Regions from separate parts of the Pseudoalteromonas sp. P1-30 genome, predicted to be linked through region 3. Evidence: predicted binding sites of a transcription regulator. Region 3 holds the regulator's gene; each other region holds the start of a gene.

Region 1 (3,257 bases), on a different contig from region 3:
TCAATCGCTTTACTGCCAGTATGCAAAAACGCCAACGTGAATCGGGGCGCTCGTTTGTATCGCGTACTCGCTTAACACCCTCAAAGTACTATAATCAGCCAACAGTGGTATTTAGAGTGGTATTGGCTAATCCGCTAACATCGGGTGTTATATTAAAAGAGATTTTAGCTGAGCAAAAAGAGCTTGCTAAAACAGACCCTGTATTTAAAAAGTACTTAAGTAAGTATATGCAGTAACGCCTAGATATAAACTAAAACAAAGGCGCCAATGGGCGCCTTTGTTATTTTTGCTGTGAGTTTTAATACAGTCTTCTTTTTAAGCGTTAAAGCAGTTTGCCCTAATAATGTCAGTTATAATTTTTTGCGATGGGTTTATTTTCTCCATTGCTAAAAATTCATCAGGTTGGTGGGCTTGATTAATTGAGCCTGGCCCCATGACTATTGTTTCACAGCCAAGTTGCTGAATAAACGGAGCTTCTGTGCAATAATTTACTGCAACGGCTTTTTCCCCTGCAATTTTTTCTGCCATTTTAACGAGTGCGCTATCAGTGCTGCCACTAAAAGCTGGAATGGGCTCGTGTAAATCAATTACGCTCACTGCGCTTGGGTATTGCGCGTTTATATCGCTGGTAGCATCAATAAGTAAAGCTTGTAAGTCTTTAATGCTTAACCCTGGGAGCGGGCGCATGTCTATGTGCATTTCGCAGCAGCCACAAATTCGATTTGCGTTGTCGCCACCATGAATATTACCTAAATTTAAGGTAGGGTAAGGTATTTCAAAATGTTCAACTGAATATTTATTCTTTAACTGCTCTTTTAAGATCAGCAACTTTGTAATCACTTTATGCATGACTTCGATGGCGTTAAGACCACGTTCGGGATCGGAACTATGACCTGAGCGGCCAATCACTCTTATAGCCGTGCTCATATGTCCTTTGTGAGTAAATACAGGAGTCATATCAGTAGGTTCACCAATAATACAACGCGCAGGTTTTAAATTAGGGTGCTTACAAATTTGCTGCGCTCCCGCCATGGTGGTTTCTTCATCGGCAGTGGCGAGTATTAAAATAGGTTGTGTTTGCTGTTTTATATCAAGCTCACTAATAGCTTGTAATACAAAAGCAAAAAAGCCTTTCATATCAATACTACCTAACCCATATAAGTTATTATTATGTTCAGTGAGTTTAAATGGGTCGTGGTTCCAGCGGCTATCGTCAAACGGTACGGTGTCTGTATGGCCTGCAAGCATTAAGCCGCCATCGCCTTGCCCTCGCTTTGCAAGTAAGTTGTATCGGCCTTTTCCACCTTCTAACTCTATAATTTCGCAAGTAAAACCTAAACTTTCGCACCAACGTGCTAGCAACTCTATTACCCCTTTATTACTCATACAAAGCTCATCTTCTATTGCACTAATAGAGGGGGCTGCAATGAGTTGTTGGTACATAGAGATAAATGACGGCAAAGACATAAAAAAATCCAAAATAATTATTCAATTTAATTGCATAACAATATAAAAGTATTTATGATGAATATCAATTCACTTTTTAAGCATAAATATATTAAGTATAGCCATGAAGATAATGCGACGATAATCAACAATTCATTGAGAAAAGTATTAGCTAGCATCTAAGCTAGTGTAAGCGAACACCACACCTATTTAGTAGTAAATTTATAAACGAGTAAAAAATGAATGTAGCGATTATTGGCGCAAGCGGTTATAGCGGCGCAGAATTAGCAAGCTTAGTTGCTAAGCACCCTAATTTAACGTTATCGGGCTGTTATGTCTCTGAGGGAAGTTTAGATAAACATAAATTATTAAGTGATTTATACCCAGAGCATAGAAACCTTCTTGATATTCCTCTACTACCACTGAGCGAATCAGCGTTTGATGACATAAATTCGAGTGCCGATTACATCTGCTTATGTACTGATCACAAAGTAAGTGTTGATTTAGCCCCGCAGTTTTTAGCTATGGGTAAAAAAGTATTTGACCTATCGGGCGGTTACCGCCTTGCTAGCAACGACGAGTATGTTACTTACTATGGTTTTGAGCACCAACATCCTGAGTTATTAAACGAAGCAGCCTACGGGTTAGCAGAGTGGAATAGCAGTGCAATTGCCAATGCAAATCTTGTGGCAGTAGCCGGCTGTTACCCAACCGCTGCGCTTAATGCGTTAAAGCCGTTGCAACAGGCAGGCTTGTTGAGTGATGAAAAAGTGATTATTAATGCTGTTTCAGGTGTTACTGGCGCAGGGCGTAAAGCCAGCGTAGGTACTCACTTTTGTGAAGTATCGCTTGCCCCGTATGGTTTGTTTAACCATCGTCATGGGCCTGAAATTGAACAACACCTTGGCCACAAGGTGTTATTTACACCGCACTTAGGTAATTTTCCGCGTGGAATTTTAGAAACTATTTATGTACAGCTTAAGCCAGGCGTTACCAAGGAAAACGTATCTGATGCTTATCAAGTACTTAAAAACGAGCCGTTGATTCGTTTGTTAGCTGATAAAGTGCCATCTATTAAAAGCGTGCTAAAACAACCCTATGTTGATATTGGTTGGCAGCAGCAAGGCTCTCAACTGATTGTTATGGCAGCGATAGATAATCTATTAAAAGGCGCTGCGGGTCAAGCCTTGCAATGTATTAACTTATCAATGAATTTAGATCACACCACTGGCTTAAAAGGAGCCTTTTAATGAGCACTAAAACGTGGGTAATTAAATTAGGTGGTGCTGTACTTAATACTGAAAACGCGGCAAAAGCTTTGTTTAATGTATTAAGCGCTGATCAAAATAATCAGTTTGTTATTGTTCATGGTGGTGGCTCGTTAGTTGACACTTGGCTAAAACAAGCAGGCTTTGCTAGTGCAAAGCACCAAGGACTGCGTATTAGCCCAAGTGAGCAAATGCCTTACATAGTGGGGGCGCTGGCTGGCTGTGCAAATAAGCAGCTGGTAAGCCAAGCTATTAATGCAGGCCATAAACCTGTTGGTCTCTGTTTGTATGAAGCCGGAGTTATGGCGTCTCAAAAGCTAAAAGCGCTTGGGCAAGTAGGTAAGTGCGAAAGTAATGATGATTCAATTGTTAACGATTTACTTAAGCTTGGTCGGTTACCTATCGTGAGTTCTATTGGGTTTGATGAGCAAGGTAACTGGTACAACGTTAATGCTGATGAAGCTGCCGCAGCGATTGCTAGCAACTTAAATGCAGAACTTATTTTTATGACAGATGTAGAAGCGGTACTTGATGCAAACAAGC
Region 2 (3,257 bases), on a different contig from region 3:
AATACCGCGTTATAAGACACAGCCCAACTGTGCGCTAACATAGTGTATTTAATATCTGTATTGGCGAGCGCGTTTCTCACTTTATCTACAGAGCGCCCTGCAAGTTGGTTGTTTTCGTCAATGTATTGAAAATCGGGGAATACTTCGGTCACTATTGTAATTTCAGCTGCATTGAGCCTTATGCATGCAAAACACAACAAAAATAAGTACAGCTTCATTTAGCTTCGCCTCAAAACTAAAACAGATATACACCAACTATAGCCGAGGGTAACCGAACCGCTAGTTTTTAACCTAGCCCTATACGCTGATAGGACTAGATTTTTTTAAAGACTAACTTGCTATTTATTCATTGCACTAATTAAGAACGCTGAAATTTTAGCGCCTTCACGTAATGTTGTTTCTGAACTTGCTTGGCCTACTAATGAGCTGTCGGTAAATGGCGCTATTTCCATCATGTCGGCGCCAGTAATTGGAAACTCATCGGCAATAGCTTGTAAAATATCCAGTGCATGTTGCGGGGTTAATCCGTTTTCTTCTGGTGTACCCGTCGCTGAGGCAAATTCGGCATCGAGTGCATCTATGTCAAAGCTTACATACACTTCATCTACGTTATCGGCTTTAAGCTGCGCAATGGTTTCATCTGCAACCGCTTTTGCACCACGTTCTATAATTTCATTAGCCCAATGTTGTTTTACACCAAAGGTGCTTTCCCAGTGCGATTTAGGTTTACCGCTTGAGCGAATACCAAACTGGATTAAATGATGCGGTGCAGGTAAAAACTCTAATATATGCGTACACCACGAGCCAAAACATAAATCTATCCCTAAGCGCTCTACTAATAAATCGGTATGCGCATCAAAATGAATAATAGCGGTACGTTTGCCTTGCTCGCGCTTAGCTTTTAAATACGCTTTAGTTAGCGGGTAGCTAATTGAGTGATCGCCCCCAATCCCAAATATGCCTTTATCTTTAAATGTGGCGTAAAAGCTGTCACACACATCTTCGGTAATAGAAAGCGGGCTTACGTAGTAATCATCGTTTTTATCGCCGTATAGGGCTTTTTGGCAGTTTGAAATAGTGGCGTCGTTTAAGTATTTATCATGTAATAAATGCGGGATAACGCGTACATCACCTAAATCAAAAGAGCGGCACTGGGTTTGCTGATCAATCAAGGCTGAGCGTAAAAATAATGGCCCCCAGTTTGCGCCACGTAAAATACCGCCGCCACAATCTGAGCTAATACCTAACATAACCGCTTTGTGAGGAGATTCGGGTAATTGTGTTAAAGAATCGCGCCACAAAACATCAACATTTTCGCTTTGCCCATACAATTTATTACGTAATGCCGCTTTACGCTCTTTCGCGGTATTAACTGTAAATACACCATCGCCAGGTGCACATAAACAGTGCTCTACTTTACGTTTAAACGCGTCAAATTGTGTGCTCATAATAAATCCTATACTTGTGTGTTTTATTCATGCGGTTTTGATTAGTTATGCAAAAACTAAAATTATCGGCCTATTTGCAAATAACGCGCAATGCGCTCACTTATTGCTCAAGCATTATTTATGCGCTTATATAAAAGCCGTTAAAAAAAAGCTAAAATAAAACCGTAACTGTTTGTTATTAAATAACTAAAAACTCTTTAAACCACGTATTGATAAATTTAAATTATCACCATAATCAATACATATAGACTCTCAATAAACAAGTCAACCACCCGCCTTTTAACGAACTTTAAGCCTTTGATTTAATATTCAATGTGAATGAATAAAGCCATCATTTATAAGTATTTTTCAACATCGGACATACGTCCTGTACTTAGTTTACATTTGCCGTAATGATGCTAGATTGACAACAAATTTTTATAAAAAGGCTTAGTTATGGAAAAGGTATTTCACTTAGGATTATGTATTGACGATTTAAAAGGGGCTGAGCTTGCTATTGTCCCTGGTGACCCAGATCGCGCTGCACGCATTTCTCAATTCCTAGACAACCCAACCTGCCTTGCTCAAACACGTGAGTTTCATGTTTATTTAGGCCAGTTAAATGGTCACTCTGTGGTGATTTGTTCAACCGGTATTGGCGGCCCTTCAACCTCTATTGCTGTAGAGGAGCTGGCACAGCTTGGCGTACGTACTTTCTTACGTATTGGTACTACTGGGGCAATTCAGCCACATATTAATGAAGGTGATATTTTAGTAAGCCAAGCGTCTGTGCGTTTAGATGGCGCAAGCCAACACTTTGCACCACTTAGCTACCCTGCGGTATCTGACTTTTTTGCGACTCAAGCTATGGTGCAAGCGTGTAAAAACCTAGATATCGACTTCCACATTGGTATTACTGCCTCAAGCGACACATTCTACCCAGGGCAAGAGCGTTACGATACGCATTCGGGTTATGTACCTAAGTCATTACAAGGTAGCTGTGAAGAGTGGCAAAACCTAGGCGTGATGAACTACGAAATGGAGTCTGCTACCTTATTTACCATGTGTGCAGCGCTAGGCCTTAAAGCGGCGTGTGTTGCCGGTGTATTGGTTAACCGTACTCGCCAAGAAATTCCAAACGTTGATCACGGTGAAATTGAGAAAAAATCTGTGGCTGTGGTTTTAGAAGCTGCAAAAGTACTATTAGGCTAATGCCTTTTTAGCGCTTTAATAAAACGCATAAAGCACAGCAATTGCTGTGCTTTATTGTTTTTAGCTTACCCTGAGCTCTGGTTACCTTAGCTTTGCGCTAATCACTTCTATTTCTGGCAAATTGCTAAAGCTTGCAAGTACCGCACGTGCTACTCCCCCTTGGTTTTCATGGCCTTGGGTTTCTAACAGTGTAATAGCTTTAATCGTTTTATCGTTAAAGCTAAGACCCGCTAAAAACAATTGACTAAGCGCACTTTGTAGTGGCGAAAGGCTTGGGCTGTAAGCCGCGTTTTCTGCGTAACTGCCGTAAAAGTCACCATTATTAAAGGTGCTTATTTTAACTGCGCTAAAGTTGTTACTGTAAGGTACGTAGGCCATTAGCGCCATGGCTGCTAGTTTTTCATCAAGGGTTGTATCTGCAAATGTGTGTTGCTGCTGTTTTGGGTTAAACAGGCTAAAATCGTTGCCTAAATCAGTGGGGCCAAATGAATGCGGTAATAAATCAGCTAATTTAAAATGTTGCTCTGGTAGTAAAATATCAAACTCTTTTGCATCAGCCAGTTCGTTCATAAACTGCCTGCAATAACCACATGGGGCATCGCTAATTGCTATTTTTAG
Region 3 (3,257 bases):
GCTTGCTGATGCCACCAACGTGATTGCTGAGGGTGAAGTATTGCAACTTATGAATTGCAACGACCCTAATACCACCGAAGCAAGTTACATGCAGGTTATTTACTCTAAAACGGCTAAATTATTTGAAGCCGCTACAGGGCTTGCAGCTATTATTACCGAGCAAGATAACAGTGTGTTAGATGCGCTTAATTTATATGGTATGCATTTAGGTACTGCTTTTCAGTTAGTTGATGACGTGCTTGATTACAACGCAGACGCTGACCAATTAGGTAAAAATATTGGTGATGATTTAGCAGAAGGTAAGCCAACCTTACCGCTAATATATGCGATGAAGCACGGCAGTGATCAGCAAAGAGCCCTTATTCGTGATGCCATTGAGCATTGCAATGGTATGGATAACCTTGAGGCTATTTTAACGGCACTTAAACAAACCAACGCACTTGAATTTACAATGCAAAAGGCGCAGCAAGAAGCAGACAAGGCCATTGCCTGTTTAGACTTTTTAGCAGAGTCGCAGTACAAGCAAGCGTTAATCAGCTTAGCGCGTATAGCTGTAGAGCGAGATCACTAACTTTGCAGCCTCCCTTAATTAGTGTTTAAGGGCCATAATTTTCGAGCAATAAAAAAGCCTGCATAAGCAGGCTTTTTTGTGCATAACTTGGCTATTACGCCATGAAATCAACACCTTCTTTGATGTCTTTTTTCAGAGTTTCAAGCATGTCGTTTTTAGCTTTTTCTTCAAATGCGCTTAGCTCGCCGTAAGAAAGAATTTCTTCTACGCCGTTTGTGCCTAAACGTACTGGGTGAGCAAAGTACTCTGCATCGCCATTTTCAACAGCAACGTATGCGTAATCTACTACGTCTTCACCTTGTAGGCCTTTAACTAAAGACATACAAAAACGTGCTGCAGCAGCACCCATAGATAATGTAGCTGAACCACCGCCCGCTTTAGCATTTACTACTTCAGTACCTGCATTTTGGATACGTGGAGTAAGTGTAGCTACTTCTTCTTCAGTGAAGCTTACGCCTTCAACTTGAGAAAGTAGAGGTAGAATGGTTGTGCCTGAGTGGCCACCAATTACTGGTACTTTAACGGTTGCTACGTCTACGCCTTTAAGCTCAGCAACAAATGCTTCTGAACGAATTACGTCAAGCGTAGTGATACCAAATACGCGCTTAGCGTCGTAAGTACCTGCTTTTTTGAATACTTCAGCAACAATTGGCACAGTGCCGTTTACTGGGTTAGTGATAACACCCACTAACGCTTTAGGACAGCTAGCTACAATGCCTTCTGCTAATGTTTTGATGATACCTGCGTTTACGTTAAATAAATCCGCACGATCCATACCTGGTTTACGTGGCATACCCGCTGGGATAAGTACGATATCACACCCTTCAAGCGCTTTATTTAAATCGTCTGCGCCAAAACCTGCTACTTTAACATCTGTAGGGATGTGAGATAGGTCAACCGCAACACCTGGTACAACTGGTGCAACATCGTAAAGTGATAATTCAGAACCAGCTGGTAAGCCTGTTTTTAATAATAAAGACAACGCTTGACCGATACCGCCTGCAGCACCTAATACAGCAACTTTCATTGGAATTCTCCGTAATTTGAGGTAGGAAATATTTGTGGCTCTTAAGATAATGAAATTAGCGACTAAAAACAAATTTATCCTGCTTATTTCAGGTATATTTTCGACCATAGTTGTAAACTTTGTTGGTTTATCGCAGCAAACTGGCAAGTTAACTAAACAACTGCTGCATAATTATTCATTTTTGTGTAGAATTTGCATTATAAATAACAAAAATGAATAAAGACTATGCAACCACAAGACAAACAAGAAGCGCTGGTAAAAGCGTTTAAAGCACTTTTAAAAGAAGAGAACTTTGGCTCGCAAGGCGAAATAGTTGAAGCATTAAAAGAGCAAGGCTTTGACAATATAAGCCAAAGTAAGGTGTCGCGCATGCTTAGCAAGTTTGGCGCTGTGCGTACCCGTAATGCTAAACAAGAAATGGTTTATTGCCTACCCGCAGAAATGGGCGTACCGACTGCTAAAAGCCCACTACGTCAGCTTGTTATTGATATTATGCATAACGAAATGATGATTATTATAACCACCAGCCCAGGCGCTGCGCAGTTAATTGCCCGCTTATTAGACTCACTAGGCAAAGCTGATGGTGTATTGGGCACAATTGCCGGAGATGACACTATTTTTATTGCGCCAGCAAAAATATCTGAAATAGACATTACACTAGAGCGCGTACGTATTTTATTTGATACGGTTTAAAGCTGTTTTAAAAAACTAACTGACGGCGCAAAAAACGCTGAGCCCATATCGGCTTGAGTAAAATCAAGCCAGTGGTCGTAACACTCCCCTTTTCCTATGCGGCTGTTAAGTACCTTTTCAAACGCACTTCCCGATGCTGAGCATGTAATACTTAGCATGCCTTGCTCGTAAACATCGCCATACGGCATGCTTTGGTTAAGCAGTATTGCTTGGCCGCTCTCATCTTTTAGCTCACTTCTAGTCGCGTGGCTAGTATCTACCTTTGGCTCAATTAAGGTGTTATCTAAACGTGTGCGCCCCATAATGTGTTCTTGCTCGCTTAGTGATAAATGCTGCCATACGCTCAGGTCATGCTTATAACGCTGTACATGAATATAGCTGCCTTGGTGTTCAAAGCTGTCGGGGTTATTAACCAGTGCCGTGATTCGTTTTTGGCGTCCATGTGGGGTGTCGCCTGCATAAATAAAGCCGTTAAAGTCTCGCCCATCTAAAAACCTAAAATTGCGAATTTGTTCAACCAGCTCTACATCGGGCGAAAACAACTTTAATATTTGCAATGCAAAAAGGTGATTAACATCTTCTCGGTCTGAGCGAATTTGTATGAATAAATCACATGGCTGTACGCGCATAACAAAATCACTGTGATTTATATTAGGAAAGCTTTGCAGCTCGCTTGGGATATATTCAGGTAGTATATGCGGCCAATATTGCGCGCCTATAGCCACCATGCAAGAGAGCATGGCTTCGGAGAACTGATCACTAAACTCTTCTTCAATTGCGCTTACGCGCTTAAGCTTTGCGCGCAATGACTCGTCTTGACCATCAAATACATTAAAAAATAAATGCAAACCGTGTAAGTTTGCTTCAGCACAAATCCCAGATTGCGCTTGCGCCATTGTTATTCCTTAGCTTTATAAAACACAGCGAATAACACATTTGTTATGATTCGAAAAAATTCACCGTGTG

Evidence for each region. The regulator ArgR, encoded in region 3, controls arginine synthesis, uptake and breakdown. The targets are predictions, from matches to a motif close to ANTGAATANNTATTCANT.
Region 1: argC (N-acetyl-gamma-glutamyl-phosphate reductase) is a predicted target of ArgR. The motif match lies at 1,524-1,541, and genes of this name have one in related genera.
Region 2: AN395_RS01450 (arginase family protein) is a predicted target of ArgR. The motif match lies at 1,485-1,502, and genes of this name have one in related genera.

The regions. Positions count from the first base shown of each region.
Region 1 covers NZ_LKBC01000007.1:50,678-53,934, forward strand. Annotated here, with positions in the region: gene panP (pyridoxal-dependent aspartate 1-decarboxylase PanP) at 1-236, shown strand, start outside; gene argE (acetylornithine deacetylase) at 316-1,467, opposite strand; gene argC (N-acetyl-gamma-glutamyl-phosphate reductase) at 1,686-2,696, shown strand; gene argB (acetylglutamate kinase) at 2,696-3,257, shown strand, end outside.
Region 2 covers NZ_LKBC01000001.1:324,831-328,087, reverse strand. Annotated here, with positions in the region: gene AN395_RS01455 (ABC transporter substrate-binding protein) at 1-218, opposite strand, end outside; gene AN395_RS01450 (arginase family protein) at 339-1,448, opposite strand; gene udp (uridine phosphorylase) at 1,884-2,639, shown strand; gene cdd (cytidine deaminase) at 2,721-3,257, opposite strand, start outside.
Region 3 covers NZ_LKBC01000002.1:325,120-328,376, reverse strand. Annotated here, with positions in the region: gene ispB (octaprenyl diphosphate synthase) at 1-571, shown strand, start outside; gene mdh (malate dehydrogenase) at 666-1,598, opposite strand; gene argR (transcriptional regulator ArgR) at 1,824-2,291, shown strand; gene AN395_RS04955 (Dyp-type peroxidase) at 2,288-3,187, opposite strand; gene AN395_RS04950 (ABC transporter ATP-binding protein) at 3,231-3,257, opposite strand, start outside.